DNA from 3 places in the Streptomyces sp. NBC_01264 genome. Region 2 is predicted to be linked to each of the others. Evidence: predicted binding sites of a transcription regulator. Region 2 holds the regulator's gene; each other region holds the start of a gene.
The links. The regulator HrcA, encoded in region 2, represses chaperone genes, less so after heat shock. The targets are predictions, from matches to a motif close to TTNGCACTCNGNNNNNCNGAGTGCNAA.
Positions count from the first base shown of each region.

Region 1: groES (co-chaperone GroES) is a predicted target of HrcA. The motif match lies at 6,941-6,967, and genes of this name have one in related genera.
Region 3: groL (chaperonin GroEL) is a predicted target of HrcA. The motif match lies at 2,138-2,164, and genes of this name have one in related genera.

Region 1 covers NZ_JAPEOX010000001.1:5,868,239-5,877,711, forward strand. Annotated here, with positions in the region: gene OG435_RS27620 (polysaccharide deacetylase family protein) at 1-499, shown strand, start outside; gene OG435_RS27625 (polysaccharide deacetylase family protein) at 496-1,380, shown strand; gene OG435_RS27630 (FtsW/RodA/SpoVE family cell cycle protein) at 1,409-2,818, opposite strand; gene OG435_RS27635 (LCP family protein) at 2,806-4,092, opposite strand; gene OG435_RS27640 (sensor histidine kinase) at 4,149-5,540, opposite strand; gene OG435_RS27645 (response regulator transcription factor) at 5,533-6,225, opposite strand; gene groES (co-chaperone GroES) at 7,110-7,418, shown strand; gene groL (chaperonin GroEL) at 7,555-9,186, shown strand; gene OG435_RS27660 (ester cyclase) at 9,274-9,473, opposite strand, start outside.
Region 2 covers NZ_JAPEOX010000001.1:3,508,850-3,518,322, reverse strand. Annotated here, with positions in the region: gene hemW (radical SAM family heme chaperone HemW) at 1-1,170, shown strand, start outside; gene OG435_RS16305 (DUF3097 domain-containing protein) at 1,199-1,996, opposite strand; gene OG435_RS16300 (MBL fold metallo-hydrolase) at 2,025-2,750, opposite strand; gene hrcA (heat-inducible transcriptional repressor HrcA) at 2,905-3,921, shown strand; gene dnaJ (molecular chaperone DnaJ) at 3,922-5,058, shown strand; gene OG435_RS16285 (nitronate monooxygenase) at 5,250-6,341, shown strand; gene OG435_RS16280 (16S rRNA (uracil(1498)-N(3))-methyltransferase) at 6,338-7,081, shown strand; gene OG435_RS16275 (histidine triad nucleotide-binding protein) at 7,249-7,608, shown strand; gene OG435_RS16270 (ribonuclease Z) at 7,612-8,520, shown strand; gene OG435_RS16265 (hypothetical protein) at 8,793-9,122, shown strand; gene OG435_RS16260 (MFS transporter) at 9,412-9,473, opposite strand, start outside.
Region 3 covers NZ_JAPEOX010000001.1:4,600,553-4,610,025, reverse strand. Annotated here, with positions in the region: gene thrC (threonine synthase) at 1-1,002, shown strand, start outside; gene OG435_RS21310 (ubiquitin-like small modifier protein 1) at 1,040-1,318, shown strand; gene OG435_RS21305 (cold-shock protein) at 1,747-1,953, shown strand; gene groL (chaperonin GroEL) at 2,330-3,952, shown strand; gene OG435_RS21295 (Uma2 family endonuclease) at 4,059-4,556, opposite strand; gene OG435_RS21290 (phosphoribosylanthranilate isomerase) at 4,774-5,379, shown strand; gene OG435_RS21285 (TetR/AcrR family transcriptional regulator) at 5,964-6,599, opposite strand; gene OG435_RS21280 (SDR family oxidoreductase) at 6,698-7,531, shown strand; gene OG435_RS21275 (haloalkane dehalogenase) at 7,625-8,500, shown strand; gene OG435_RS21270 (alanine/glycine:cation symporter family protein) at 8,658-9,473, shown strand, end outside.

The DNA of each region.
Region 1 (9,473 bases), 2.4 Mb from region 2:
GAAGATGATGCAGGAGCTGAAGCTCCCGTACACCGCCTTCCTGAGCGACTACCTGGTCCGGGACAACTACCCGTACTTCAAGGAGATGCAGGCGGCGGGCGTCACGCTGAACAATCACACGCTCAACCACCGCTACATGCCGGCGCTCTCGTACGAGAAGCAGCGCCAGGAGATCTGCGGTCAGCAGGACACAATCGAAAAGACGTTCGGCAAGCGCCCCACGCTCTTCCGCCCGCCGTACGGGAACTACAACGAGGACACGCTGCGCGCGGCCAAGTCCTGCGGGATCAAGGCCGTTCCGCTGTGGAACGAGGAGGCCTTCCCCAACCGGATGGACTGGCGGGAGTGGGACAAGGACCTGCACCCTGGTGACATCATCCTGACCCACTTCCGGGGCAAGGAAGACTGGAAGGGCAGCATGACTGACATGATCCGTCACGTCATGAAGACCGTCACGGACAAGGGGTACGCCGTGGCTCGCCTGGAGGATTACTTGTGAAGTACGCGCGCCGGTTCGTAGCCGGGACGCTGGCGGCCGGCGCGCTCGCGCTGTCCCTGACGGGGTGCGGGGACAGCGTGGACCCCACCGAGAGGATGGGGCGCAAGACCACGGAGGCGAGGGCGACCCCGTCGCCCTCGGGGGCGGCCTCCCCCTCCGCCACGGGCGAGGGACCGGCGGCCCCGGCGGACGAGGCGTACAAGAAGTGGGGCCTCGCCGGCCCCCTCCGGTACGCGCCCAAGCCCGCCGTCAAACCCCAGATCCCGCCGGTCAAGGCGGGGCGGGTCCAGGTCATCGACCGAATACCCGTCCCGGCGGACGACAAGGTCGTCTTCCTGACGTTCGACGACGGCGCGGAGAAGAACCCCGAGTTCCTGAAGATGGCCGCCGATCTGAAGCTGCCGATCAGCATGTTCCTGACGGACAACATCGCCTCGTCGGACTACGGCCACTTCGAGAAGCTCCGCGACAACGGCTCCGGCAGCACGATAAACAACCACACCCTGACGCACCCGAATCTGCGCACCCTGTCCTTCGAGGCGCAGAAGAAGGAGATATGCGGGCAGCAGGAACGCCTGGAGAAGCGTTTCGGCACGAAGCCGACCCGCTTCCGCCCGCCGTACGGGAACTACAACGACGACACCCTCCGGGCCGCGCACGAGTGCGGGATATCGCAGCTCCTGCTGTGGCGCGTGTCGATGCAGATCAACAACTTCCAGTACGCCGAGGGCTCCGCCCTCAAACCGGGTGACATCGTCCTGGCCCACTTCCGCGGCCCGTCGGAGCTCAAGGGCGCGACGGAGATCCAGATGGCGACCCGGATGCTCCAGCGGATACAGGAGCAGGGGTACCGGATAGGGCGGCTGGAGGACTACCTCTAGGCCGTCCAGGGCTACGCCTCGGGCAGGGCTACGCCTCGGGGCCCGCCGCCGCCATCACCGGCGTGATCGTCGTCTCCGCCGGGCCCCTGGCGTCCGCCTCGCGTTGTCGCTCCGTGCTGTCGGAGATGCGCAGTAGCAGGGCGATCATGATCCAGTTGGCCAGGAGGGACGAGCCGCCCGCCGCCAGGAAGGGCAGGGCCTTGCCCGTCAGCGGGATCAGCCCCGAGACGCCGCCCGCCACGATGAAGACTTGCAGGGCCAGGGCGGACGACAGGCCCACCGCCAGCAGCTTGCCGAAGGGGTCGCGGGCGCCCAGCGCCATGCGCAGCCCGCGCTGCACGAGGAGCGCGTAGAGGATCAGGACGGCCATGACCCCGGCCAGGCCGAGCTCCTCGCCCACCGTCGTCAGGATGAAGTCGCTGCGGCCGGCGAACCCGATCAGTTCGGGATGGCCCATGCCGAGGCCCGTGCCGGTGATGCCGCCCGTGCCGAAGCTGAACAGCGCCTGCGCCGACTGGTCCGAGACGACGCCCGGCGGCCGGTCCTTCCAGTAGTACGACAGCGGGTTCAGCCAGGCGGCCACACGGGCCTTGACGTGCGGTTCCGTCGTGCCCACGACGAAGGCTCCCGCCGAAGCGAGGACCAGGCCGCAGACGATCCAGCTCGTGCGTTCAGTGGCCACGTAGAGCATGACCACGAAGACGCCGAAGAAGAGCAGCGAGGTGCCGAGGTCGCGCTCGAAGACCAGCACCATCAGCGAGATGATCCACACCGTGATGAGCGGGCCGAGCTGGCGCATCGGCGGCAGCCGCATGCCCAGGAACTTGCGGCCCGACAGGGCCAGTGCGTCGCGGTGGATCACCAGGTAGCCCGCGAAGAACACCGCGATCATGATCTTCACGAACTCGCCGGGCTGGACCGAGAGCCCGGCGAATTTGATCCAGCGCTTCGCCCCGTAGGTGTCCGCGCCGAAGAAGGCGGGCGCGATCAGCGCCACCAGGGCCACGGCCATCGTGATGTAGATGAACCGCTGGAGCAGCCGGTGGTCGCGCAGCAGTCCGAGCACCGTGATGCAGGCCGCGACGCCGATCACCGTCCACATCAGCTGGCCGGGAGCGTTCGGCGGGGAATTGTACCGCTCCAGGTACCCCTGGTCGAGGCGGTGCAGCAGCACCAGCCCCAGCCCGGTCAGCAGCAGGGCCAGCGGGAAGATCAGCGGATCCGCGTACGCCGCGAACCGGCGGATGGCCAGGTGCCCCACCAGTGCGAGCAGCGTCATGCTGATCACGAAGCCGGTGAGGCCCGCCGGCAGCTCGTCGTTCATCGCGAGACCGGCGGCGATGTGGCCGGAAATGGTCACCGCGACGACGAGGACCAGGAGCAGTGCTTCCGTGCGGCGGCGCACCCCCGCCGTGGTCAGGGGCTTCAGTCCACGCACGGGACGCCGCCGCCATCGATGGCGGGGGTTCCGCTGCTGCTTCGGGACGGTACCGGCGTGGGGCTCTTGGCGGGGCCCGTGGTGCCCGCGGAGCCCTGCGGGGCGGGCGCGGTGCCCGGTGAGGAGGAGGGAGCGGTGCCAGGCGCGCTCGGGCTCGCAGTGGCCCCGGGCCCGATCCGCTCGGCTATGAACCGCTTTATCTTCATATCGTCTACGACGTTTATCTCGGCTCCATGGTTCCGGTCGAAGCGTTCGATGGGAAGGGTCACAAACTCCACGGCGCCCCCGGACAGGTTCTTCGCCTGCTCCACGAACGACAGCAGGTCCCATCCCCGGTCGGTCACCACGTCCTGCTTCGCCGAGTCGATCAGCTTCATCAGCTTCACCGGATCGGTGAAGGTCCCGGCCTGGTTCAGCTTGTAGGTGGCCCCCGCCAGGAACGCCTGCTGCCGCTTCGTCCGGTCCAGGTCGCCCATGGTCAGACCCATCCGCTGGCGGACGAAGGCCAGCGACTCCTGACCGTTGAGCGTGTGCCGCCCCGCCGAGAAGTCGGCTCCGGAGTTCTTGTCCTTCACCGCGTGGTTCAGACACACCGGTACGCCGCCCAGCGCGTCGGCCAGGTGATAGAAACCGGCCAGGTTCAGCTCGGCGAAGTGGTCGATCGGCACGCCCAGGAAGGTGCGCACCGTCTCGATCTCCGCCTTGCGGCCCGCCTCGCGCCCCTCGCGCTCCAGCTGCCGCCGGTCCTTGACCCCCTGGGCGGACAGCTGCTCCTCGACCTTCGCCTTCGCCCGCCCGTACGCCTCCTTGATCTTGGCCTTGCCGGTGAACCCGGGCACCCCGTGCAGGTCGACGAAGTCGTCGCGCGGCACCGAGAAGGCCTTCGCCTTGCTCCCGTCACCCGGGACGTGCAGCAGGATCAGGGTGTTGGTGTTGTAGCCGCCGACCTCGGAGCTCGCGCCGGCGTGCAGTTTCTCGAGGATCGCCGGCGGGAGGTCCTCGCCGTTCTGGTCCCGGCGGCTGTCCAGGCCCATCAGCAGGATGTTCACATCGCCGTGCTTCGACTTCTCGGCGCCGTCCAGGGCCTTGGAGCTGCCGATGCTGGAGGCGAGGTCGTCGTACAGGTACCAGGCGGTCGCCCCCGCGAGCACCACCAGGGCGCAGCCGGCCGCCAGCAGGGTGCGGGTGAGGCGGGCGCGGCGGGAGCGCCCGCGGCCGTGGGGTGCGGGGGCCTGGGTCCGGGGTTCCTTGGGCTTCCTGCGGTGGGCACTCATCTTGCCGATGCTGCGGGAGCGCGGCTGAAGGAATCCTGAGGCTCCTGAAACGGCCTTCAGGAAGCCGCGCGCCCCGGCACGCGCAGCACCATGCGGGCGCCCCCGGCGGGCGCCGGGAGCGCGCGTACGTCACCGCCGTGCGCCCGGGCGATCTCCCGGGCGATGGCCAGCCCCAGACCGGTGCCGCCACTGGCCCGGCCCCGGTCCGCGTCCAGCCGTACGAACCGCTCGAAGACCCGGTCCCGGTCGGCCTCCGGGATGCCCGGCCCGTCGTCCGTGACCTCCAGCAGGGCCCAGCCGTCCTCGGCCGAGGCCCGCACCACGACCCCGGTACGGGCGTACCGCAAGGCGTTGTCCACCAGGTTCGCCAGCGCCCGCTCCAGCCGCTCCGGATCCCCGGCGGCCGGTACGGGACCCCGCGCGTCCAGCCGGAGCGGAACCCGGGGCCCGGGGCGCCGCGCCGCGTCCTCGGCGGCCAGCAGCGCGAGGTCCACCGGCTCGGTGCGCGGCGCCGGCCCACCGTCCAGCCGGGCCAGCAGGAGCAGGTCGGCGGCGATGCCCTGCAGCCGCTCGGTATCGGCCAGTGCGGCCGCCACCGACTCCCGGTCGGGGTCCCGCAGCGCCACCTCCAGCCGGGACCGGACGGCCGCGAGGGGGTTGCGCAGCTCGTGCGAGGCGTCGGCGGTGAACTGCCGCTGCCGGGCGTCGCTGCGCTCGAGGCGGTCGAGGGTGTCGTTGACGGTCCGGGCCAGCTGCGCGATCTCGTCGGCGCCGCCCGGGTCCGGGACCCGCCGGTCCAGCTCGCTCCCGGTGACCGCCGCCAGCCCGGTGCGGATCGCGGTGACCGGGCGCAGCGCGTGGCCCGTCACCCACCAGGCCAGGGCCGCAGAGAAGAGGATCAGCGGGGGCGCGCCGGCCAGCAGCCCGAGCGCGACGGCCCGGTTGGCGTCGTCGACGTCGCCGAGCACGGTCGCGGCGTAGACGGTGTGCGGGTCGTGCGCCCCCGGCGGGCCGGGCGCGTCCACGGCGACCACCACGCGCCGCTGTGCGCCGGGGCGCGCGGGCGGCAGCACGGCCGACCGCACGTCCTGGCCGGGCGCGGGGCGCAGCTCCGTCAGCTCCGGGGTGTCCTTCAGGTCCCCGCTGGTGGCCACGACCGTCCCGGCCGCGTTCCGTACGAGGACCAGGTCGACCCCGCCCTCGGGCACGGGCAGCCGCCCGGCGGGCGGAAGGCTCCCGGTGTCGTACTGGGCGGCCACCTTGCGGGCGGCCAGCTCGGTGCGGCCGGTGGTGTTCTCGATGAGGTTGGCGCGCAGCAGGGTGTAGAGCCACAGCCCGCCGGCGGCCAGGACGGCGGCCATCGCGAGGGCGGCGGCCGCGGCGCCGCGGGCGCGGAGACTGCCGAGGCGGCGGGGCCGGCGGGGCCGGCGGGGTGCGGCCTCAGCCACCGTCGGGGGCCATCCGGTAGCCGGTGCCGTGCACAGTGAGGATCGAGCGGCGCCCGAACGGGGCGTCGATCTTCCGGCGGAGCGAGGAGACGTAGACCTCGACGATGTTCGGGTCGATGCCGCGCGGGGTGTCCCAGACCTCGTCGAGGATGTCCTGCTTGGGGACGGCCCGGCCGGGCTGCTCCATCAGGCAGCCCAGGACGCCGAGCTCACGGGCGGTCAGCTCGATCTCGTGCGTGCCCCTCCGGCAGCGGCGGCCCTGGGCGTCGAGGACGAGGTCGCCGGCCTGGAGGACGCGGGTCCGGGCGGAGGCGGCGGCGGTGGCGGTGCGGCGGGTGAGCGCGCGGAGGCGGGCGGCGAGGACGACGAAGGAGAACGGTTTCGTCAGGTAGTCGTCCGCACCCGAGTCCAGGCCCTCGGCCTCGTCGTACTCGCCGTCCTTGGCGGTCAGCATCAGCACGGGGGTGGCTACGCCGTGGGACCGCATCCGGGTGCAGATCTCGTAGCCCGAGAGGCCGGGGAGCATCAGGTCGAGGAGGACGACGTCGTACGGGCCTCCGGTGAGCGCCAGGTCCAGGCCGCGGTGGCCGTCGTGGGCGAGGTCGACCCAGTGGCCGTCGGCGGAGAGGCCGCGCCGCAGTGAATCGGCGAGGCTGACTTCGTCTTCGACGACCAGGATCCGCATGCCCCAAGCGTCACATACCGGGCGCCAACCCTTCTCGACGCGGCCGCACACCTCCTCGATGCGGCCGCTCGCACCGCTCGGCCCTGGCGGGCCTCCCGGGCTTCGCGCCGCTACGCCAGCCTCCGGCCGGCGGTGCCCCGGCGGGGCCGCCGCCGCCGTCCCGGCGCGGGGCCCGGTGGGCGGGTGCGGGTGGGCCCTGCGGGGCGAAGTCCCCTACCCGCCCTTCCACCGTTCCCCGGGCCAGCCCGGACCCAGTCCTCAAACGCCGGACGGGCTGAAAAGACCTGGGGCTCCGCCCCAGACCCCGGTCCTCAAACGCCGGACGGCTGAAAAGACCAACCCCGGCCGGGGCCAAATGTCCCCCGGCCGGGACCGAATGCCCCCCCCGGCCGGGACTGAACTGTCTCCCCCGGCCGGGGTCGGGGGCTGCGGGGCCAGGGCCGGGGACGGGGGCGGGGTGGGGTGTTGGCCGGGACGTAAAGCGTGATTTGTGGCGCGCAAAGAAGCCACAACTATCGAAGTCGGGGACAAGGCGCCTAAATCATGCAGTCCAGGCCAACACCCCACCCCGCCCCCGGCACCGGCCCCCCACCGCAGCCAACCCGCGCGCAGGCCAACCCCAGCCCCGCCGGCGTTTGAGGCGCAGGGGTCCGGGGACTGGTCCCCGGCGGCACCGCCGCGCAGGCGGTCCCCGCTGCGAAACCAGCGGCGCGTTCTGGCACTCCGCTTGACCGAGTGCTAATCCCCGGAATAGTCTCGCGTCTGGCACTCGCCCCCGGTGAGTGCCAACACTGCGACAGGTTGATCCGGCACCCGCGACGACGGATCGACAAGGTCGCCACCCAGACAGTTAACTCCGGATCTCCGAAGCGGAAGGTCAGATCGTGACGACCACCAGCTCCAAGGTTGCCATCAAGCCGCTCGAGGACCGCATTGTGGTCCAGCCGCTCGACGCCGAGCAGACCACGGCCTCTGGCCTGGTCATCCCGGACACCGCGAAGGAGAAGCCCCAGGAGGGCGTCGTCCTCGCGGTGGGCCCGGGTCGCTTCGAGGACGGCCAGCGTCTCCCGCTGGACGTCACCGTCGGCGACGTCGTCCTGTACTCCAAGTACGGCGGCACCGAAGTGAAGTACAACGGCGAGGAGTACCTCGTCCTCTCGGCCCGCGACGTGCTCGCGATCGTCGAGAAGTAATCACTTCTCCAGTTTTGCTTTGAGCTACGCCCCTGGTCACCCCTGCTGATGCCGGGCGGCGAGGGGCGTAGCTCGTTCTAGACAGGCGGTCGCGGTGAGCGGCCGGGGATAGCAACGAGAGGGCTGAACCGCTCCCATGCCGAAGATTCTCAAGTTTGACGAGGACGCCCGTCGCGCCCTTGAGCGTGGCGTCAACAAGCTTGCCGACACCGTCAAGGTGACGATCGGCCCCAAGGGCCGCAACGTCGTCATCGACAAGAAGTTCGGCGCTCCCACCATCACGAACGACGGTGTCACCATCGCGCGTGAGGTCGAGCTCGACGACCCGTACGAGAACCTTGGCGCGCAGCTCGTCAAGGAGGTCGCGACCAAGACCAACGACGTCGCGGGTGACGGCACCACCACCGCCACCGTCCTGGCGCAGGCGCTGGTCCGCGAGGGTCTGCGCAACGTCGCCGCGGGTGCTTCCCCGGCCGCCCTGAAGAAGGGCATCGACGCCGCGGTCAAGGCCGTCTCCGACGAGCTCCTCGCCACCGCCCGTCCGATCGAGGACAAGTCCGACATCGCCGCCGTGGCCGCGCTCTCCGCGCAGGACCAGCAGGTCGGTGACCTCATCGCCGAGGCGATGGACAAGGTCGGCAAGGACGGTGTCATCACCGTCGAGGAGTCCAACGCCTTCGGCCTGGAGCTCGAGTTCACCGAGGGCATGGCCTTCGACAAGGGCTACCTGTCCCCGTACATGGTCTCCGACCAGGAGCGTATGGAGGCCATCCTCGATGACCCGTACATCCTGATCAACCAGGGCAAGATCTCCTCCATCCAGGACCTCCTGCCGCTGCTCGAGAAGGTCATCCAGGCCGGCGCCTCCAAGCCGCTCCTGATCATCGCCGAGGACGTCGAGGGCGAGGCGCTCTCCACCCTCGTCGTCAACAAGATCCGTGGCACCTTCAACGCCGTCGCCGTCAAGGCGCCCGGCTTCGGTGACCGCCGCAAGGCGATGCTGCAGGACATGGCCACCCTCACCGGTGCCACCGTCATCGCCGAGGAGGTCGGCCTCAAGCTCGACCAGGCCGGTCTGGACGTACTGGGCTCCGCCCGCCGCGTCACGATCTCCAAGGACAGCACCACCATCGTCGACGGTGGCGGCTCCTCCGACGAGGTCCTCGGCCGCGTCAACCAGATCAAGGCCGAGATCGAGTCCACCGACTCGGACTGGGACCGCGAGAAGCTGCAGGAGCGCCTGGCGAAGCTCGCCGGTGGCGTCTGCGTCATCAAGGTCGGCGCCGCCACCGAGGTGGAGCTCAAGGAGAAGAAGCACCGTCTCGAGGACGCCATCTCGGCGACCCGCGCCGCGGTCGAGGAGGGCATCGTCTCCGGCGGTGGCTCCGCTCTCGTCCACGCCGTGAAGGTGCTCGAGGGCAACCTCGGCCTGACGGGCGACGAGGCCACCGGTGTCGCGGTCGTGCGCCGCGCCGCCGTCGAGCCGCTGCGCTGGATCGCCGAGAACGCCGGCCTCGAGGGCTACGTCATCACCTCGAAGGTCGCCGAGCTCGAGAAGGGCCAGGGCTTCAACGCCGCCACCGGCGAGTACGGCGACCTGGTCAAGGCCGGCGTCATCGACCCGGTCAAGGTCACCCGCTCCGCCCTGGAGAACGCCGCTTCCATCGCGTCGCTGCTGCTCACGACCGAGACCCTGGTCGTCGAGAAGCCGGCCGACGACGAGGGCGACGCCGGTCACGGCCACGGTGGCCACGGCCACAGCCACTGACCTCGTCAGTAAGCGGTAAGCAGTAAGTACGGCAAAGCCCCGGTCACCACCGCTGCCAAGCGGTGGTGACCGGGGCTTTCCCGTCTGCTAGCCGGGCATCATGCCCATCTGGCGCATCAGGCCCGGGGCGTCGTAATACCACCAGTCCTCGGCGATCTGGCCGTTCTCGATCCGGCAGGTCGTAGAGCCCGACATGGTGAATTCCCTGCCGGTCGGCGCGACCCCCATGAACTCGCCCTTGTGCGTGCCCTTCCAGTCCCACAGGGTGGTGACGCAGTCGCCTTCGG
Region 2 (9,473 bases):
CTCGCGGGAGCAGGCGAGCGGCCGCTCGGGTTCTACCTGCACGTTCCGTACTGCGCCACGCGCTGCGGGTACTGCGACTTCAACACCTACACGGCCACCGAGCTGCGGGGCACCGGCGGTGTGCTCGCCTCCCGGGAGAACTACGCCGACACCCTGATCGACGAGGTCAGGCTGGCGCGGAAGGTCCTGGGGGACGACCCCCGGGCCGTACGGACCGTGTTCGTGGGCGGCGGCACGCCCACGCTGCTGCCCGCCGGCGACCTCGTACGGATGCTCGCGGCGATCCGCGAGGAATTCGGGCTGGCCGAGGACGCCGAGGTCACCACCGAGGCCAATCCGGAGTCGGTGAACCCGGAGTACCTGGCGGAGCTGCGCGCGGGCGGCTTCAACCGGATCTCCTTCGGCATGCAGAGCGCGAAGCAGCACGTCCTGAAGGTCCTGGACCGTACGCACACCCCCGGGCGGCCGGAGGCCTGCGTCGCGGAGGCGCGGGCGGCGGGCTTCGAGCACGTGAACCTGGACCTGATCTACGGGACGCCGGGGGAATCGGACGAGGACTGGCGGGCGTCGCTGTCGGCGGCGCTGGGGGCCGGGCCCGATCACATCAGCGCCTATGCGCTGATCGTGGAGGAGGGCACCCAGCTGGCGCGGCGGATCCGGCGGGGCGAGGTCCCGATGACGGACGACGACGTCCACGCGGACCGGTACCTGATCCTCGACTCGGTGATGGCCGAGGCGGGGTACTCCTGGTACGAGGTCTCGAACTGGGCCACCTCCGAGGCCGGGCGGTGCCTCCACAACGAGCTGTACTGGCGCGGGGCCGACTGGTGGGGGGCCGGGCCCGGGGCGCACTCGCACGTGGGCGGGGTGCGGTGGTGGAACGTGAAGCATCCCGGCGCGTACGCGGCTGCGCTGGCGGAGGGGCGGTCGCCCGGGGCCGGGCGGGAGCTCCTCTCGGAGGAGGACCGGCGGGTGGAGCGGATCCTGCTGGAGCTCCGGCTCGTGGACGGGGTGCCGCTGTCCCTGCTGGTCCCTGCGGGCCTTGCCGCGGCCGGGCGGGCCCTGGCGGACGGTCTCCTCGAGGCGGGCCCGTACGCGGCCGGGCGGGCCGTCCTGACCCTCCGTGGGCGGCTCCTGGCCGACGCGGTGGTCCGGGACCTGGTCGACTGACCCCCTCCGGGGGCCTGGCCCTGCGGGGCTACGCCGTCACGTGGTCGATCAGGTGCTCCACCGCTCCCAGGAGGGTCGGCTCCAGGTCCTTGTACGAGGTCACGCGGGACAGGATGTGCTGCCAGGCGGCTCCGGTGTTCTCCGGCCAGCCCAGGGCGCGGCAGATGCCCGTCTTCCAGTCCTGGCCGGGCGGGATCACCGGCCAGGAGGGGATGCCCAGGGCCGAGGGTTTCACCGCCTGCCAGACGTCCACGTACGGGTGGCCCACGATCAGGACGTGCGGGGAGGTCACCGCGGCGGCGATGCGGGACTCCTTGGAGCCCGGGACCAGGTGGTCCACCAGGATGCCCAGCCGGGCGTCGGCCGCGGGGGCGAAGTCGGCGACGACGGCAGGGAGGTCGTCGATGCCCTCCAGGTACTCCACCACGACGCCCTCGATCCGCAGGTCGTCGCCCCAGACCCGTTCGACCAGTTCGGCGTCGTGGCGGCCCTCCACGTAGATCCGGCCCGCCCGGGCCACCCGCGCACGGGCCCCGGGCACGGCGAGGGAGCCCGAGGCCGTACGGGCCGGGGCGGACGGCCCCCGGGGCGGGCGGGTCAGGGTCACCACCGCGCCGTCCAGGAGGAAGCCGCGGGGTTCGAGGGGGAAGACGCGGCGCTTGCCGAAGCGGTCCTCCAGGGTGACCGTGCCCGCCTCGCAGGCGACCACCGCGCCGCAGAAGTCCGTACCCGCCACCTCGACCACCAGGTCCGGATCGGCCGGTACCTCGGGGACGGGCTTGGAGCGCTTCCACTGCGGGGTCAGGTCGGGGGAGTACTCGCGCATCCGGCCGAGGGTAGGAGAGCGGGCCGGTTCAGCGGCCCGACACGCCGAAGCGGGCGGCCAGTGTGTCGCGTTGGGCACGTACGAAGGCCGCGTCGACCACCGCTCCGTGACCCGGCACGTACAGAGCGTCGTCCCCGCCCAGGGTGAGGAGGCGGTCCAGGGCCGCCGGCCACTGCCGGGGCGTCGCGTCCGGGCCGGCCTGCGGCTCGCCCGACTCCTCGACGAGGTCGCCGCAGAAGACCACCTCGCGCGCGCCGGGCACGAAGGCGGCCAGATCGTGCCGGGTGTGCCCCGGGCCCACGTTCGCCAGCAGCACCTGCACCCCGCCCAGGTCGAGCGTCCACTCGCCCGACACCAGGTGCCGGGGGATCACCAGCAGGTCCGCCGCCTCGGCCGCCTCGGCCTCGGCCAGGCCGTGCCGGACCGCGTCGGCCCGCAGCTCGTCCCGGCTCACGGAGAGCAGGGCGTCCAGCCCGACCGGGCCGTACACCTCCGCCCCCGCGAACGCCGCCCCGCCCAGAACGTGGTCGAAATGTCCGTGTGTGAATGCGAGATGGGTCACGCGGCGCCCCGCCAGCCGCTCCGCCTCGGCCCACACCAGCGCGCCTTCCCGCAGGGAGGACCCGGGGTCGATCAGGAGGGCCGAATCCTCGCCCACCACCAGTCCCACGGTGCAATCCCACACCGGCAGGCGCTTTCGGCCGGCCCGTTCGGTGAGTCGTTCCCAGCCCGCCTCTTCCCAACGCACGTCCATGCCGCGACGCTACCTTGGCGGGCCGCCCTTGCTAGGGGTGTACCACCCCGCCGTACACTGGCCGGGGGATCTCTGGCACTCGAACGCCCGGAGTGCCAGCAGGCAGGAGCCTGCCGAAGCCACGAACGACGGAAACGATGGAGGTGTGCGCGCGATGCTCAGCGATCGCAGACTCGAAGTGCTGCGCGCCATCGTCCAGGACTACGTCGGGACGGAGGAGCCGGTCGGCTCCAAGGCGCTCACCGAGCGGCACCGGCTCGGCGTCTCGCCCGCCACCGTGCGCAACGACATGGCCGTGCTGGAGGACGAGGGCTACATCGCCCAGCCCCACACCAGCGCCGGCCGGATCCCCACCGACAAGGGCTACCGCCTCTTCGTCGACAGGCTGGCGGGGGTCAAACCGCTCTCGACGCCCGAGCGCCGGGCCATCCAGAACTTCCTCGACGGGGCCGTCGACCTCGACGACGTCGTCGGCCGTACCGTGCGGCTGCTCGCGCAGCTGACCCGGCAGGTCGCCGTCGTCCAGTACCCCTCGCTCACCCGGTCCACCGTCCGGCACGTGGAACTGCTCTCGCTGGCCCCGGCCCGCCTGATGCTCGTCCTCATCACGGACACCGGCCGGGTCGAGCAGCGGCTCGTCGACTGCCAGACCCCCTTCGCGGACACCTCGCTCGCGGACCTGCGGGCCCGCCTCAACAGCCGTGTCGTCGGCCGCCGGTTCACCGACGTGCCGCCGCTGGTGAAGGACCTTCCGGAGTCCTTCGAGAACGAGGACCGGGTGACGGTGAAGGCCGTCCTCGACACCCTTCTCGAAACGCTGGTCGAGGAGGCGGAGGAGCGGCTGATGATCGGCGGCACCGCCAACCTCACCCGCTTCGGACACGATTTTCCCCTGACGATCAGGCCGGTGCTCGAAGCGCTGGAGGAGCAGGTCGTGCTCCTCAAGCTGCTGGGCGAGGCCAATGAGTCGGGAATGGCCGTAAAGATCGGGCATGAGAACGCCTACGAGGGACTGAACTCCACGTCCGTCGTCTCGGTCGGCTACGGTTCGGGCGGCGAAGCAGTCGCCAAACTCGGCGTGGTCGGACCGACCCGCATGGACTACCCCGGAACGATGGGAGCGGTACGCGCAGTGGCACGTTACGTCGGACAGATCCTGGCGGAGTCGTAAGTGGCCACGGACTACTACGCCGTTCTCGGCGTGCGCCGCGACGCATCGCAGGACGAGATCAAGAAGGCATTCCGGCGGCTCGCACGCGAGCTGCACCCGGATGTGAACCCCGATCCCAAGACGCAAGAGCGTTTCAAGGAGATCAACGCCGCCTACGAGGTCCTCTCGGACCCGCAGAAGAAGCAGGTCTTCGACCTCGGCGGCGACCCCCTGTCCTCCGCGGGCGGCGGCGGGGCCGGCGGCTTCGGAGCGGGTGGCTTCGGCAACTTCTCCGACATCATGGACGCCTTCTTCGGTCAGTCCTCGCAGCGCGGACCGCGCTCGCGGACCCGCCGCGGCCAGGACGCCATGATCCGCCTCGACCTGGAACTGGACGAGGCGGCCTTCGGCACGACCAAGGACATCCAGGTCGACACGGCCGTCGTCTGCACCACCTGCTCCGGTGAAGGCGCCGCCCCCGGCACCTCGGCGCAGACCTGCGACATGTGCCGCGGCCGCGGTGAGGTCTCGCAGGTCACCCGGTCCTTCCTGGGCCAGGTCATGACCTCGCGCCCCTGCCCGCAGTGCCAGGGCTTCGGCACCGTGGTCCCGACCCCGTGTCCCGAGTGCGCGGGCGACGGCCGGGTCCGCTCCCGCCGCAGCCTCACCGTCAAGATCCCGGCCGGCGTCGAGAACGGCACCCGGATCCAGCTCGCGGGCGAGGGCGAGGTCGGCCCCGGCGGCGGCCCCGCCGGTGACCTGTACGTGGAGATCCACGAGCTGCCGCACCCGACCTTCCAGCGGCGCGGGGACGACCTGCACTGCACGGTCACCATCCCGATGACCGCGGCGGCCCTGGGCACCAAGTGCCCGCTGGAGACGCTGGACGGCCTGGAGGAGATCGACATCCGGCCCGGCACCGGGTCCGGGCAGGCGATCCCGCTGCACGGGCGCGGCGTCACCCACCTGCGCGGTGGCGGGCGCGGCGACCTGATCGTGCACGTCGAGGTCACCACCCCGGGCAAGCTGGACCCGGCGCAGGAGGACCTGCTGCGCCAGCTGGCCAAGCTGCGGGGCGAGGAGCGGCCGATGGGCCAGTTCGCGCCGGGTCAGCAAGGCCTGTTCAGCCGTCTGAAGGACGCCTTCAACGGGCGCTGAGCGACGCCTTCGACGGGCGCTGAGCAGCGTACGAGAACACCTGCGAGCCCGGTCCGGGGATGCCCCGGACCGGGCTCGCGGCATGCGGGGCGGCAGGGCGGCGGCGGTATTCGGGCACCCCGGGGAACGGGACTATGCCAGGCGAATGCCGTGATTCGGTCCCGTGAGCGGGACATGGCACGATGCAGCTCATGTCCTCCGCACCGAACGGTCTCTTCGCGTACCCGATCGTGCAGGCGCCCATGGCGGGCGGCGCGTCCTGCCCGCCGCTCGCGGCCGCCGTGTGCGAAGCGGGGGCACTGGGCTTCCTCGCCGGCGGCTACAAGACCGCCGACGGCATGTACCAGGAGATCAAGCGGCTGCGGGCGCTCACCCGCCGCCCCTTCGGCGTCAACCTCTTCCTGCCGCAGGCCTCCCACGCGGACCCGGCCGCCCTGGAGGCCTACCGCGGGCACCTCGCCAGCGAGGCCTCCTGGTACGAGATCTCCCTCGCCGACGAGGACATCATCGGCACCATCGACGACGGCTACGACGCCAAACTGGCCATTCTCATCGAAGACCCGGTACCCGTCGTCTCCTTCACCTTCGGCCTGCCCTCGCCCGCGGCCTTCACCTGCCTGCGCAAGGTCGGTACGTACACGATCGCCACCGTCACCTCCGTCGAGGAGGCCCGCGCCGCCCAGGCGGCCGGCGCCGACGCCGTCTGCGTCCAGGGGGTGGAGGCGGGCGGCCACCAGGGCACCCACCGCGACGACCCGCAGGGCGACGGAACCGCCGGAGTCGGCCTGCTCGCGCTCGTCGCGCAGGTGCGCGAGGCCGTGGCCCTCCCGATCATCGCGGCGGGCGGCCTGATGCGCGGCTCGCAGATCGCCGCGCTGCTCGCCGCGGGCGCGGAGGCCGCGCAGCTCGGCACGGCCTTCCTGGCCTGCCCGGAGTCCGGCGCGCACCCCCTGCACAAGAAGGCCCTGACCGACCCGCTGTTCGTCCGGACGGAGCTGACCCGGGCCTTCTCGGGACGGCCGGCCCGCGGACTGGTCAACCGGTTCATGCGCGAGCACGGCCCGTACGCCCCGGCCGCGTACCCGCAGGTCCACCACCTGACCGCGCCGCTGCGCAAGGCCGCCGCGGCGGCCGGGGACCCGCAGGGCATGGCCCTGTGGGCGGGCCAGGGGCACCGGCTGGCGCGGGCCCTGCCGGCCGGGGAGCTGGTGGAGGTGCTCGCGGCGGAACTCGGCGCGGCGCAGAACGCGTTGAAGGCAATGCAGATGAGGAGTGCGTCATGACCGCCCCGGTGTTCGTGGTCGAAAAGGTTCCCGCGGGACCGGAGTTCGTCCTGGACGGTTCCGAAGGCCGCCACGCGGTCTCCGTGAAGCGGCTGGGGCCCGGCGAGGCCCTCGTGCTGACCGACGGCCGGGGAGGCTGGGCCGAGGCCGTCGTGACGGCCGCCGAGGGCAAGGACCGCCTCGTCGTCTCCGTGTCCGGGGCCTTCGAGGAGCCGGAGCCGGCCGTACGGATCACCGTCGTCCAGGCGCTGCCCAAGGGCGACCGGGGCGAGGTCGCCGTCGAGACCATGACGGAGACCGGCGTCGACGCGATCGTGCCCTGGCAGGCCTCGCGCTGCATCACCCAGTGGCGCGGCGACCGGGGAGCCAAATCCCTCGCGAAGTGGCGGGCCACCGCCCGGGAGTCGGGCAAGCAGTCCCGCCGGGTCCGCTTCCCCGAGGTCGCGGAGGCACTGTCCACCAAGCAGGTGGCGGCGCTGCTCGCGGAGGCCGCCCTCGCGGTGGTCCTGCACGAGGACCGGGACGCACCCTCGGGCGCGCTGGCCATCGCGGAACTGCCGGCCGCCGGCTCCATCGTCCTGGTCGTCGGACCCGAGGGCGGGGTCTCCCCGGACGAACTGGCCGCCTTCGCCGCGGCCGGGGCGCACCCGTACCGGCTGGGCCCCTCGGTGCTGCGCACCTCCACGGCGGGCACGGCTGCGGCGGCGGTCCTGCTGGCGCGGACGGGGCGCTGGTCCTGACGGGGCGCTGGTCCTGACGGGACGGCGGGACGACGGGGCGGTGGCCGTGACGGGCCGGTAGTCGTGACGGGCCGCCGGTGCTGAAGGGCGCCCGGCCCTGACGGGTCCGGCGGGGTGGCGGTGGATACGATGCCGGAACCGATCACCCGTCACGAAGGGCTCAGCACATGGCCGGGGAACCGCAGGCCGACTGCCTGTTCTGCAAGATCGTCGCCGGGAACATTCCCGCGACGGTCGTCCGGGAGACGGACACGACCGTCGCCTTCCGCGACATCAACCCGCAGGCGCCCACCCACGTCCTCGTCATCCCGAAGGCGCACTACCCGGACGCCGCCTCCCTCGCGGCCGCGGAGCCCGGGACCGCCGCCGAGGTCCTGGCCGAGGCCGGCCGCGTCGCGGTAGACGAGGGGCTCGCCGAACGCGGCTACCGGCTCGTCTTCAACACCGGCGCCGGCGCCGGCCAGGTCGTCTTCCACGCCCACGCCCACGTCCTCGGCGGCCGTGGCTTCGAATGGCCCCCGGGATAAACCGTGTCGTCACGAGAATTCGTGGTGCTGGGCACCGCCAGCCAGGTGCCCACCCGCCACCGCAACCACAACGGCTACCTGCTGCGCTGGGACGGCGAGGGCATCCTCTTCGATCCCGGCGAGGGAACCCAGCGCCAGATGCTCCGCGCCGGGGTGGCCGCGCACGACATCAACCGGATCTGCGTCACCCACTTCCACGGTGACCACAGCCTCGGTCTCGCCGGGGTCATCCAGCGGATCAACCTCGACCGGGTCCCGCACCCCGTCACCGCCCACTACCCGGCCTCCGGACAGAAGTTCTTCGACCGGCTGCGGTACGCCACGGCCTACCGCGAGACCGTGCAGCTCGCGGAGGAACCCGTCGCCGAGGACGGGATCCTGGCGCGCGGGGACGCGTACACCCTGGACGCGGTACGGCTCTCGCACCCGGTGGAGTCCTTCGGCTACCGGCTCACCGAGCCCGACGGGCGCCGGATGCTGCCCGAACTGCTCGCGCTCCACGGCATCAAGGGGCCGGACGTGGGCCGGATCCAGCGGGAGGGCTCCATCGGCGGAGTCACCCTCGACGAGGTCAGTGAGGCGCGGGCCGGACAGCGGTTCGCCTTCGTCATGGACACCCGGCTCTGCGAAGGCGTCGAGGAGCTCGCGGCGGGCTGCGACATGCTGGTCATCGAGTCGACCTTCCTCGACGAGGACGTCCAACTGGCCACCGACCACGGGCACCTCACCGCGGGGCAGGCGGCGCGGGTGGCGCGGGACGGGGGCGTGCGGCACCTCGTGCTGACGCACTTCTCGCAGCGCTACACCGATCCGTCGGAGTTCGAACGGCAGGCCCGGGCGGCCGGCTTCGAGGGGGAGTTGACGATCGCCGCGGATCTCGTACGGGTACCCGTGCCGAGGCGGGCCGGGTAGGCCGATCGCCGCCTCCCGCCGACTCCTTGTGTCCGCACCTCGCCGTGCGGATGCTTGGGGTGCCGCGGCCCGTGGGGCCCGCACGGCGAATCGACGCACGGCGAGGGGGAGACATGACCGGGACATCCGGAGCGGGTGGGGCGAGGGGCGCGTCGTGGGGACCGGGAGGGGGGCCGGGAGGGCCGGGAGGGCCGGGAGCGGACGCCGAATCGGTGAAGGCCTCCGTTGAGGCTGCCTCGGCTGCCTTCGGGGGCACGGGGTTCGGGGCCACGATGACGGAAGCCGGCTTCAAGGGGCTCCGGGACGGGGAGCGCGACGGAGCGCAGGGCCCCGCCGATGCCGCGCCGGACGACGCCCCGTCCGAGGACGCGGAGGGGGCGGAAGCAGGGGCCGAGTTCTCCCCGGCCGACGACCACGCCGGGGCCGACGCCGCCGTCGAGGTGTACGAGGACCCTGCCGCCGACGGCACCGCGGCCGACGGATCCGCCCTTCCCCCGGGCGCGGGCACGGGTGCGCAGGAGTGGCCCTCCGGAGCTGGAGAGGCGGACGGCTCCCGGGACGACCCCGGGTCGGGCGGGGGAACGGGCGCGGCGGACCGGTAACCCTCGGACGGAGCCGGTTCCGATGCCCGCTCCCGGCACGACCGCGTGCGTACGCGCAGGGGCGACCGACCGGCACGACGGCTTGCCCGTGCGGGACATGTGGGCACGGGGCGCAGGCCGTTGGCGCCGCGGCCCGCGCGGGGCGTTCCCGCGGGGCAGGAAGAGAACGACCCGGGGGCCACGCCGGATCGGCCGCCGGAGCCGTGTGGGATCGGCCCAGGCGTAGTGCTCGCCGGCGCTTTCGGAGCCTGCCCATGCGGGGCGCGGGTGTGGGGCCGGGAGGCGGTGCCTACACGTCGGCCCCGACCCGGCGTCGTGCCCTGTCGCGGCCGCGGCGGGTCGCCGTCGGGG
Region 3 (9,473 bases), 1.1 Mb from region 2:
AAGCTCGTGGACGCGGCCAACCTGGCCAAGGAGCTCGGCGTCACCGGCAAGCTGTACGTCAAGGACGACTCCGGCAACCCGACGCACTCCTTCAAGGACCGCGTCGTGGCCATCGCCGTCGAGGCCGCCCGCGCCTTCGGCTTCACCACCCTGTCCTGCTCCTCCACCGGCAACCTGGCCGGCGCCGTCGGCGCCGCGGCCGCCCGTGCCGGCTTCCGCTCCTGCGTGTTCATCCCGCACGACCTGGAGCAGGGCAAGGTCGTCATGGCCGGTGTCTACGGTGGCGACCTGGTCGGCATCGAGGGCAACTACGACGACGTCAACCGCTTCTGCTCCGAGCTCATCGGCGACCCGCTGGGCGAGGGCTGGGGCTTCGTCAACGTCAACCTGCGCCCGTACTACGGCGAGGGCTCCAAGACCCTGGCATACGAGATCTGCGAGCAGCTCGGCTGGCAGCTGCCCGACCAGATCGTCATCCCGATCGCGTCCGGCTCGCAGCTCACGAAGATCGACAAGGGTCTGCAGGAGCTGATCAAGCTCGGCCTCGTCGAGGACAAGCCGTACAAGATCTTCGGTGCCCAGGCCGAGGGCTGCTCGCCCGTCTCGACCGCCTTCAAGGCCGGTCACGAGGTGGTGCGCCCGCAGAAGCCGAACACCATCGCCAAGTCGCTGGCCATCGGCAACCCGGCGGACGGCCCGTACGTCCTGGACATCGCGCGCCGCACCGGCGGGTTCGTCGAGGACGTCAACGACGAGCAGGTCGTCGAGGCCATCAAGCTCCTCGCCCAGACCGAGGGCATCTTCGCCGAGACCGCGGGCGGCGTGACCGTCGGAGTGACGAAGAAGCTCGTCGAGAACGGGCAGCTCGACCCCACGCTGACCACCGTGATCCTGAACACCGGTGACGGCCTCAAGACCCTGGAGGCGGTGGCCGAAGGTGGTGGCCAGACCGCCACCATCCGCCCCAGCCTGGACGCGTTCCGCGCCGCCAACCTGGCCTGATCTCTTTCTCCCTGCACACCGGAAAGGCAGTAGCGCCATGAGCGTCAACGTCCGCATCCCCACCATCCTGCGCACCTACACCGGCGGCCAGGCCGAGGTCGCCGCCGAGGGCGCGACCCTCGAAGAGGTCATCCAGTCGCTGGAGGCCAACCACCCCGGCATCGCCGCGCGCGTCCTGGACGACCAGGGCAAGCTGCGCCGCTTCGTCAACGTCTACGTCAACGACGACGACGTGCGCTTCGAGGGCGGACTGCAGACGTCCACCCCGGACGGCGCCGGCATCTCGATCATCCCCGCCGTCGCGGGCGGCTGCTGAACCTTCCGGCAGCCCTCGTACGGCCGTCGTGCGGCCTTCGTAAGACCTCGCAGTAACTGAATTGCCCCCTCCGTTACCAAACGGAGGGGGCAATTCTGCTGGGTTGGGCGCGGTAGAGTTGGGGAAGTCCCCTCCGCTGTTCTTGCCCGCCGCATATGAGCGGGCCGCGGGAGGGTTGACATTGAGTCAACATGCAAGTGCGCTATGGGCCCTTGGTGTGGTTTGTCCGGCCCGAGTTGCCCAGGAATATTCCGGGTTTTCACCCTATTTCAATCTTTTGCCGTGTCCAGAATTCTCGTCGGAATGACCTGTTGCAGACAGCAGCCGTGCGGATACATTCAGCCCCGGTCGAGGCGTTCCGGCGCAAGTTCTGACCCGGGATCGCGAAGTGCGGTCCCGCGCAAGGGCCAGTAATAGGGGAGTTAGGCATGGCTCAGGGCACCGTCAAGTGGTTCAACGCGGAGAAGGGCTACGGCTTCATCGCGGTCGACGGTGGTGCGGATGTGTTCGTCCACTACAGCGCCATCCAGATGGACGGGTACCGCACCCTTGAAGAGGGTCAGCGGGTCGAGTTCGAGATCTCGCAGGGCCAGAAGGGTCCGCAGGCGGATATGGTCAAGCTCGCCGCCGGCTAGTCCGACCGCGATCGACCACCGACACGTACGCGGTCACGCACAGCGGCCGCGCACGACGGCACAACGGCACAACGGCATATGTACGAGGGGCCCACATCCTGGACACGGGATGGGGGCCCCTCGTGCGTGGCGGCTCCCGGGCCCTTGCGGCGTCCGGGTGTTCATCCCGGGTTGCCCGAAGCCGCTTGCACTCGGGGGGGTCGAGTGCTAATCATTGGCGTTAGCACTCTCCGGGTGAGAGTGCTGATATTCGAGGACCGGGTCGGTGAGGCCCGCAGGGTCCGGTGGGCAGGAACCGCCGGGCACGCAGGCCGTCCGTCGCGGGCGCGGGCGCGGTCCGGGAGCAATCCACCGCTGTCCGGGAGGACCACTTCAGATGGCCAAGATCATTGCGTTCGACGAGGAGGCCCGCCGCGGCCTCGAGCGTGGGATGAACCAGCTCGCCGACGCCGTCAAGGTCACCCTTGGCCCCAAGGGTCGCAACGTCGTCCTTGAGAAGAAGTGGGGCGCCCCCACGATCACCAACGATGGTGTCTCCATCGCCAAGGAGATCGAGCTCGAGGACCCGTACGAGAAGATCGGCGCCGAGCTGGTCAAGGAAGTCGCCAAGAAGACGGACGACGTCGCCGGCGACGGTACGACCACCGCCACCGTTCTCGCCCAGGCGCTCGTCCGCGAGGGCCTGCGCAACGTGGCCGCCGGTGCGAACCCGATGGCCCTCAAGCGCGGTATCGAGAAGGCCGTCGAGGCCGTCTCCGCCGCCCTGCTGGCGCAGGCCAAGGATGTCGAGACCAAGGAGCAGATCGCTTCGACGGCCTCCATCTCCGCCGCCGACACCCAGATCGGCGAGCTCATCGCCGAGGCCATGGACAAGGTCGGCAAGGAAGGCGTCATCACGGTCGAGGAGTCGCAGACCTTCGGCCTGGAGCTCGAGCTCACCGAGGGCATGCGCTTCGACAAGGGCTACATCTCGGCGTACTTCGCCACCGATATGGAGCGCATGGAGTCGTCCCTCGACGACCCGTACATCCTGATCGTCAACTCCAAGATCGGCTCGGTCAAGGACCTGCTGCCGCTCCTGGAGAAGGTCATGCAGTCCGGCAAGCCGCTGCTGATCATCGCCGAGGACGTCGAGGGCGAGGCGCTCTCCACCCTCGTCGTCAACAAGATCCGCGGCACCTTCAAGTCCGTCGCCGTCAAGGCCCCGGGCTTCGGTGACCGTCGCAAGGCCATGCTCGGCGACATCGCCATCCTCACGGGCGGCACGGTCATCTCCGAGGAGGTCGGCCTCAAGCTCGAGAACGCCGGTCTCGACCTGCTCGGCCGCGCCCGCAAGGTCGTCATCACCAAGGACGAGACGACCATCGTCGACGGCTCCGGTGACAGCGACCAGGTCCAGGGCCGCGTCAACCAGATCCGCGCCGAGATCGAGAACTCCGACTCGGACTACGACCGCGAGAAGCTGCAGGAGCGCCTGGCGAAGCTCGCCGGCGGTGTCGCGGTCATCAAGGCCGGCGCCGCGACCGAGGTCGAGCTCAAGGAGCGCAAGCACCGCATCGAGGACGCCGTTCGCAACGCGAAGGCGGCCGTCGAAGAGGGCATCGTCGCCGGTGGCGGCGTGGCCCTGCTGCAGGCCTCCTCGGTCTTCGACAAGCTGGAGCTCACCGGCGACGAGGCGACCGGCGCCAACGCCGTCAAGCTCGCGCTGGAGGCCCCGCTCAAGCAGATCGCCGTCAACGGTGGTCTCGAGGGTGGCGTCGTCGTGGAGAAGGTCCGCAACCTGCAGATCGGTTGGGGCCTGAACGCCGCGACCGGCGAGTACGTCGACATGATCGCCGAGGGCATCATCGACCCGGCGAAGGTCACCCGCTCCGCCCTGCAGAACGCGGCGTCCATCGCGGCCCTCTTCCTCACCACCGAGGCCGTCATCGCCGACAAGCCCGAGAAGGCCGGCGCGGCTGCCGGTGGCGGCATGCCGGGCGGCGACATGGACTTCTGATCCACCCCCGGGCTCCGGCCCGTAGGTAGATCGGCTGTTCGCACCACGTAGTACGTACCGAGGGCGGCATCCTCTCCTGACGGAGGGGGGGTCGCCCTCGGGCGTTTCAGAACGTGGAGGTGTCGACGGTGCAGTCGAAGGGCTCGGGCACGTGCAGGTCCTTGCCGAAAGACACCGTCTTACGGAAGCGGTAACCGTGCGGCGAGGGGTCCGAGAAGCAGGTGATCTCCTTCTCCTGCATGTCGACGACCAGATACACGGGGACCAGCCGGCCGTACACTTCCAGCTTTTCGTTCCAGTCCGCGTCCGTGGTGGATACGGAAGTGAACTCGGCGACCAGGGACAGGGCCGCACTGTCCGCGTGACGGCCCTCCTCGTCGAAGGCAGCCTCGTCTGCGACGAACAGGTCGGGTCCGTAGGCTCGCTCTGCGGCGGGGAACCGGAAGAGGATGGGCGAGGTCTCGGTGATGTACCCCTCGGGAGCATGGGCCTTGAGCTGCTCACGAAGCGCACGCATGCTGCGCAGGTAGCGCAGCGTGGAGAACGGCGACACGACGATCTTCCCCCGGATGAGCTCGGCCTTGAAGCCGACTGGTGTGTCCATCTCCGCGACCGTGTGCAGGAGAGTCTCGAATGACGGTGGATACGTCGCCTCTATGGGTGTGGCCCGGTCGATCATGATCGTCACCGTCGTCCTCCGCGTGGCGTGGCGTGCCGTGTACTGGGCGTGAGCCTGGTTCCAGGCTAGCGGCGCGTGGGCGGTCGCGCCCGGGTGCCGAGACGGATCACCACCGATCGGGGGCCTTTGGTTGACTGGCGACATGAGCGATCCCTTTGTGAAGATCTGCGGTCTGAAGACCGCCCGGGACGTCGAGGTGGCCGTGGCCGCCGGGGCCGACGCCGTCGGGTTCGTGTTCGCGCCCGGCAGCCCGCGTACGGTCGACGCCGGGACGGCGCGGGAGCTCATCGGGCACGTGCCCGACGGGGTGCTCACCGTGGGGGTGTTCCGGGGGCAGTCCGTCGCCGAGGTGCGGCGCTTCGCCGAGGAGAGCGGCGTACGGGGCGTGCAGCTGCACGGCGAGGAGGGCCCGGAGGACTTCGCGGCGCTGCGCGCGGAGGGACGCACCCTGCTGCGGGCGACGGCGCGGCCCGTGTCGCGCTGCGGGGAGTACGGGGAGGACCTGCTGCTCCTCGACGCCCCGGACCCCGGCTCCGGCAAGCCGTGGAACTGGGGCTCGGCGGAGTTCACGGCCCCCGAGGGCCGCTGGCTGCTGGCGGGCGGGCTGACCCCGGGCAACGTGGGGGAGGCCGTTGCGGTCACCGGTGCCTGGGGTGTGGACGTCTCCAGCGGTGTGGAGAGCGAGCGGGGGGTTAAGTCCCCGGATCTCATCCGGGCCTTCATCGCGGCGGCGCGAGGGGTGGGCTGAGCCGCCGCGGCTGTCTTGGTGCGGCGGCGCCGTTGCCGGGGACCAGTCCCCGGACCCCTGCGCCTCAAACGCCGGCGGGGCTGGGGTTGGCCGGTGCGGCGGGTTGGCTGCGGTGGGGGGCCGGTGCCGGGGGCGGGGTGGGGTGTTGGCCTGGACTGCATGATTTAGGCGCCTTGTCCCCGACGTTCGATAGTTGTGGCTTCTTTGTGCGCCACAAATCACGCTTTACGTCCCGGCCAACACCCCACCCCGCCCCCGTCCCCGGCCCTGGCCCCGCAGCCCCCGACCCCGGCCGGGGGACAGCTCAGTCCCGGCCTGGGGACACTTCAGCTCCGGCCGGGGTTTGGTTTTCCAGCCGTCCGGCGTTTGAGGACCGGGGTCTGGGGCGGAGCCCCAGGGGGTCCGGGCGCAGCCCGGGGCCCTCCCAGCCCCGCCGGCGTTTGAGGCGCGGGTCCGGGCTGGCCCGGGGAACGGTGGAAGGGCGGGTAGGGGACAAGCTCCGCGCAGCGGCAGAGGCGTCGCAGCCGCGGCCCGGCCCCGCGCAGCGGTAAGGGGGACTTCGCCCGCGCAGCCGCACCGCCCGCTCAGGCCAGCGAGTCGATCCAGCGTTCCAGCCGCCGCCCCTCCGAAGCCATCAGCTGCGGATCGCGGAAGGTGTTCGTGAGCAGGGAGATGCCCTGGTACGAGGCGATCAGGGCGACCGCGAGCTCACGGGCGTCCGCCGCGCGCCCCATCGCGAGGAACTGCCGCTCCGCCCAGTCCAGCAGCACCCGCATGACCTTGGCGAGCGTCTGGTCGAGGCCGTCGTCGCGCTTGTCGAGCTCGGAGGCGAGCGAGCCGGTGGGGCAGCCGTAGCGGGCGGTGAGGTCGCGCTGTTCGACCCAGCCGGAGATGAGGGCCTTCAGCCGGTCCTGGGGGGTGGGGAGCGCGTCCAGGGCGGTGATCAGGCCGGCCAGGTGCTGCGCGTGGGCGTCGATGGCCGCTTCGACGAGCTGGTCCTTGGTCTTGAAGTAGTAGTAGACGTTGCCGAGCGGGACGTCGGCCGCGCGCGCGATGTCGGCGATCGTCGTCTTCTCCATGCCCTGTTCGTGCAGGACCTGGGCCGCGGCCGCGGCGAGGCGTTCGCGCTTGCCTCCGCGCTTGCCGCCCGGCTTGGCCTTCGGGCGGTCCGCAGGGGGTTCCGGGGCCGTTTCGGCGGCAGCAGCATCTGAGTAAGTCACCTGACTAAGTGTAGACGGGCGCCGCGCGAGGGGCTATGGTCGGGCTCGCGAGTAAGTCAGTCAACTAACTCACTTCACTTCTCGGGCGGGAGCCTTTCATGTTCGTCATCACGGGTGCGACCGGAAACGTCGGCAGCGAACTGGTACGGATCCTCGCGGCGGAGGGGGCGGGGGAGCGGGCCACCGCCGTCTCCCGCCGGGCGCCGGAGGCAGCCCTGCCCGAGGGCGTCCGCCACCACCGGGCCGACCTCGCCGAACCGCAGAGCCTGCGGCCCGCCCTCGCCGGGGCGACGGGCGGGGCCCTGTTCCTGCTCGTCGCGGGCGAGGATCCGCGGGCGGTCCTCGATCTGGCCGCGGAGGCCGGCGTACGCAGGGTCGTGCTGCTGTCCTCGCAGGGGGTCGGGACCCGGCCCGAGCAGTACGCGCACCCGGCCGCCTTCGAGGAGGCCGTCCGCCGGTCGGGACTGGAGTGGACGGTCCTGCGCTCGGGCGGGCTCGACTCGAACGCCTTCGCCTGGGCCGAGTCGATCCGTACGCACCGCACGGCGGCCGCGCCCTTCGGGGACGTCGGCCTGCCGACGGTCGACCCGGCCGACGTGGCCGAGGTCGCCGCGGCCGTCCTGCGCGGCTCCGGGCACGCGGGCCGCACGTACGAGCTGACCGGCCCGGCCCTCGTCACCCCGCGCGAGCGGGCCGCGGCGATCGCCGGGGCGATCGGCGAGCCGGTGCGGTTCGTGGAACAGAGCCCCGAGGAGGCCCGGGCCCAGATGCTGACCTTCATGCCGGAGCCGGCGGTGGAGGGCACCCTGTCGATCCTGGGCACTCCGATCGCCGCCGAACGGGCCGTCAGCCCGGCCGTCGAGCAAATCCTCGGCCGCCCCCCGCACCCCTTCACCACCTGGGCGACCCGCATGGCACCGGCCTTCCGCTGACGGCCCGGACCTGCCCCAGTGGCCTGCTCGGCCTGCCGGCCTGACCCCGGTCGGCCCGCCTGCCCCGTTAGCCCCCCCGGAGGACCCGTACCCATGCCCGTACAGCCCGTACTCGACTCGACGGTCCACTATCGGGAGGCCGGTGACCCGGCTGGTGTGCCGGTGGTGTTGCTGCACGGGAACCCGACCTCCTCCTACCTCTGGCGGGGGGTCCTGTCCGCTCTCGGCAGCGGTCCGGCCCGGCTGCTCGCGCCGGATCTGGTCGGGATGGGGGAATCGGGCAAGCCCGCCCTCGACTACACCTTCGCTGATCACGCACGCTACCTCGACGCCTGGTTCGACGCGCTCGGGCTGGAGCAGGCGGTGCTGGTCGGGCACGACTGGGGTGGCGCGCTCGCCTTCGACCGGGCCGCGCGGCTTCCGGGGCGGGTGCGCGGGATCGCCTTCACCGAGACCATCGTCAAGCCCATGAGCTGGGAGGAGTTCCCGGAGGGCGGCCGCGAGCTGTTCCGGGCGATCAAGACCCCGGGGGTGGGGGAGGCCATGCTCCTCGACGCGAACGGGTTCGTCGAGGGGCTGGCCGGCAGCGGCGTCCGCCCGATGGACCCGCGCGACCTGGACGTGTACCGGGCCCCGTACCCGACGCGGGAGAGCCGGCGCCCGCTGCTCCAGTGGGCCCGGTCGATGCCGCTGGGCGGGGAACCCGCCGAGGTGGTGGCGCGTGTGGCGGCGTACGGGGAGTGGCTCGCGGCGAGCCCCGCGACGCCCAAGCTGCTGCTGACCTTCGCTCCGTGGCCCGGGGCGATGACGGGACCGGAGACCGTCGAGTGGTGCGCGGCGAACATCGCGGGCCTGGAACTCGCCCGGCACGACGACGTGCCCGCCGGGCATCACACCCCCGAGGACCACCCGCTGCTGGTCGCGGCGGCGGTGGCGGACTGGGCGGAGCGGCACGGGCTGTGGCGGTAGCAGCCCGGGGGGCTGGTTGCCGGATGCCGGATGCCGGATGCCGGTTGTCCTCCCGGCGAGAAGGGGGCGAAGGGCGCGCGGCGAGGGTCTTCGGACCCTTCGGCGGCGGACGTAGGTCCCTGTCGGTGGGCCTTCCGCCCCGGGGAGACTTCGCATCATGGACACTCTGGATTCGGTGATCGTCAACGTCAACGATCATCTCTGGACCTACCTGCTGATTCCGCTGGTGGTCGGTGCGGGCCTGTACTTCACGGTCCGCTCCCGGGGTGTGCAGCTGCGCCTGCTTCCCGAGATGTTCCGGGTGGTGAAGGAGAAGACCCCGCCGCGCGCCGACGGCCGCAAGCAGGTCTCGTCCTTCGGCGCCTTCACGATCTCGGCCGCCGCGCGCGTCGGTACGGGCAACATCGCCGGTGTCGCCGCCGCGATCACCCTGGGCGGCGCGGGCGCCGTCTTCTGGATGTGGATGATGGCGCTGATCGGCGCGGCCTCCGCCTTCGTGGAATCGGCCCTCGCCCAGCTCTACAAGGTGCGCAACGCAGGAGGCGCCTACCGGGGCGGTCCCGCGTACTACATGCAGCGGGCGCTCGGTAAACGCTGGCTCGGGGTGCTCTTCGCCGTGACGATCACTCTCACCTTCGGCTTCGTCTTCAACGCCGTGCAGGCCAACACCATCACCGCCGTCGCCTCAGGCTCCCTCGCCGACGCGGACGGGTCGAACTGGTTCGGCCCCTCCCTCGGCGTGCTGCTGGCCGCCCTGCTGGGCCTGGCCGTCTTCGGCGGGGTCAAGCGGATCTCGTCCATCACCACCGTCCTGGTCCCGGTGATGGCGATCGTGTACCTCCTCCTCGGCGCGGCGGTGGTCCTCCTCAACATCACCGAGTTCCCCCGGGTCATCGCCGACATCGTCGGCGGCGCCTTCGGCTTCCGCGAGCTGGCGGCCGGCGGCATCGGTGCGGCGATCCAGCAGGGCATC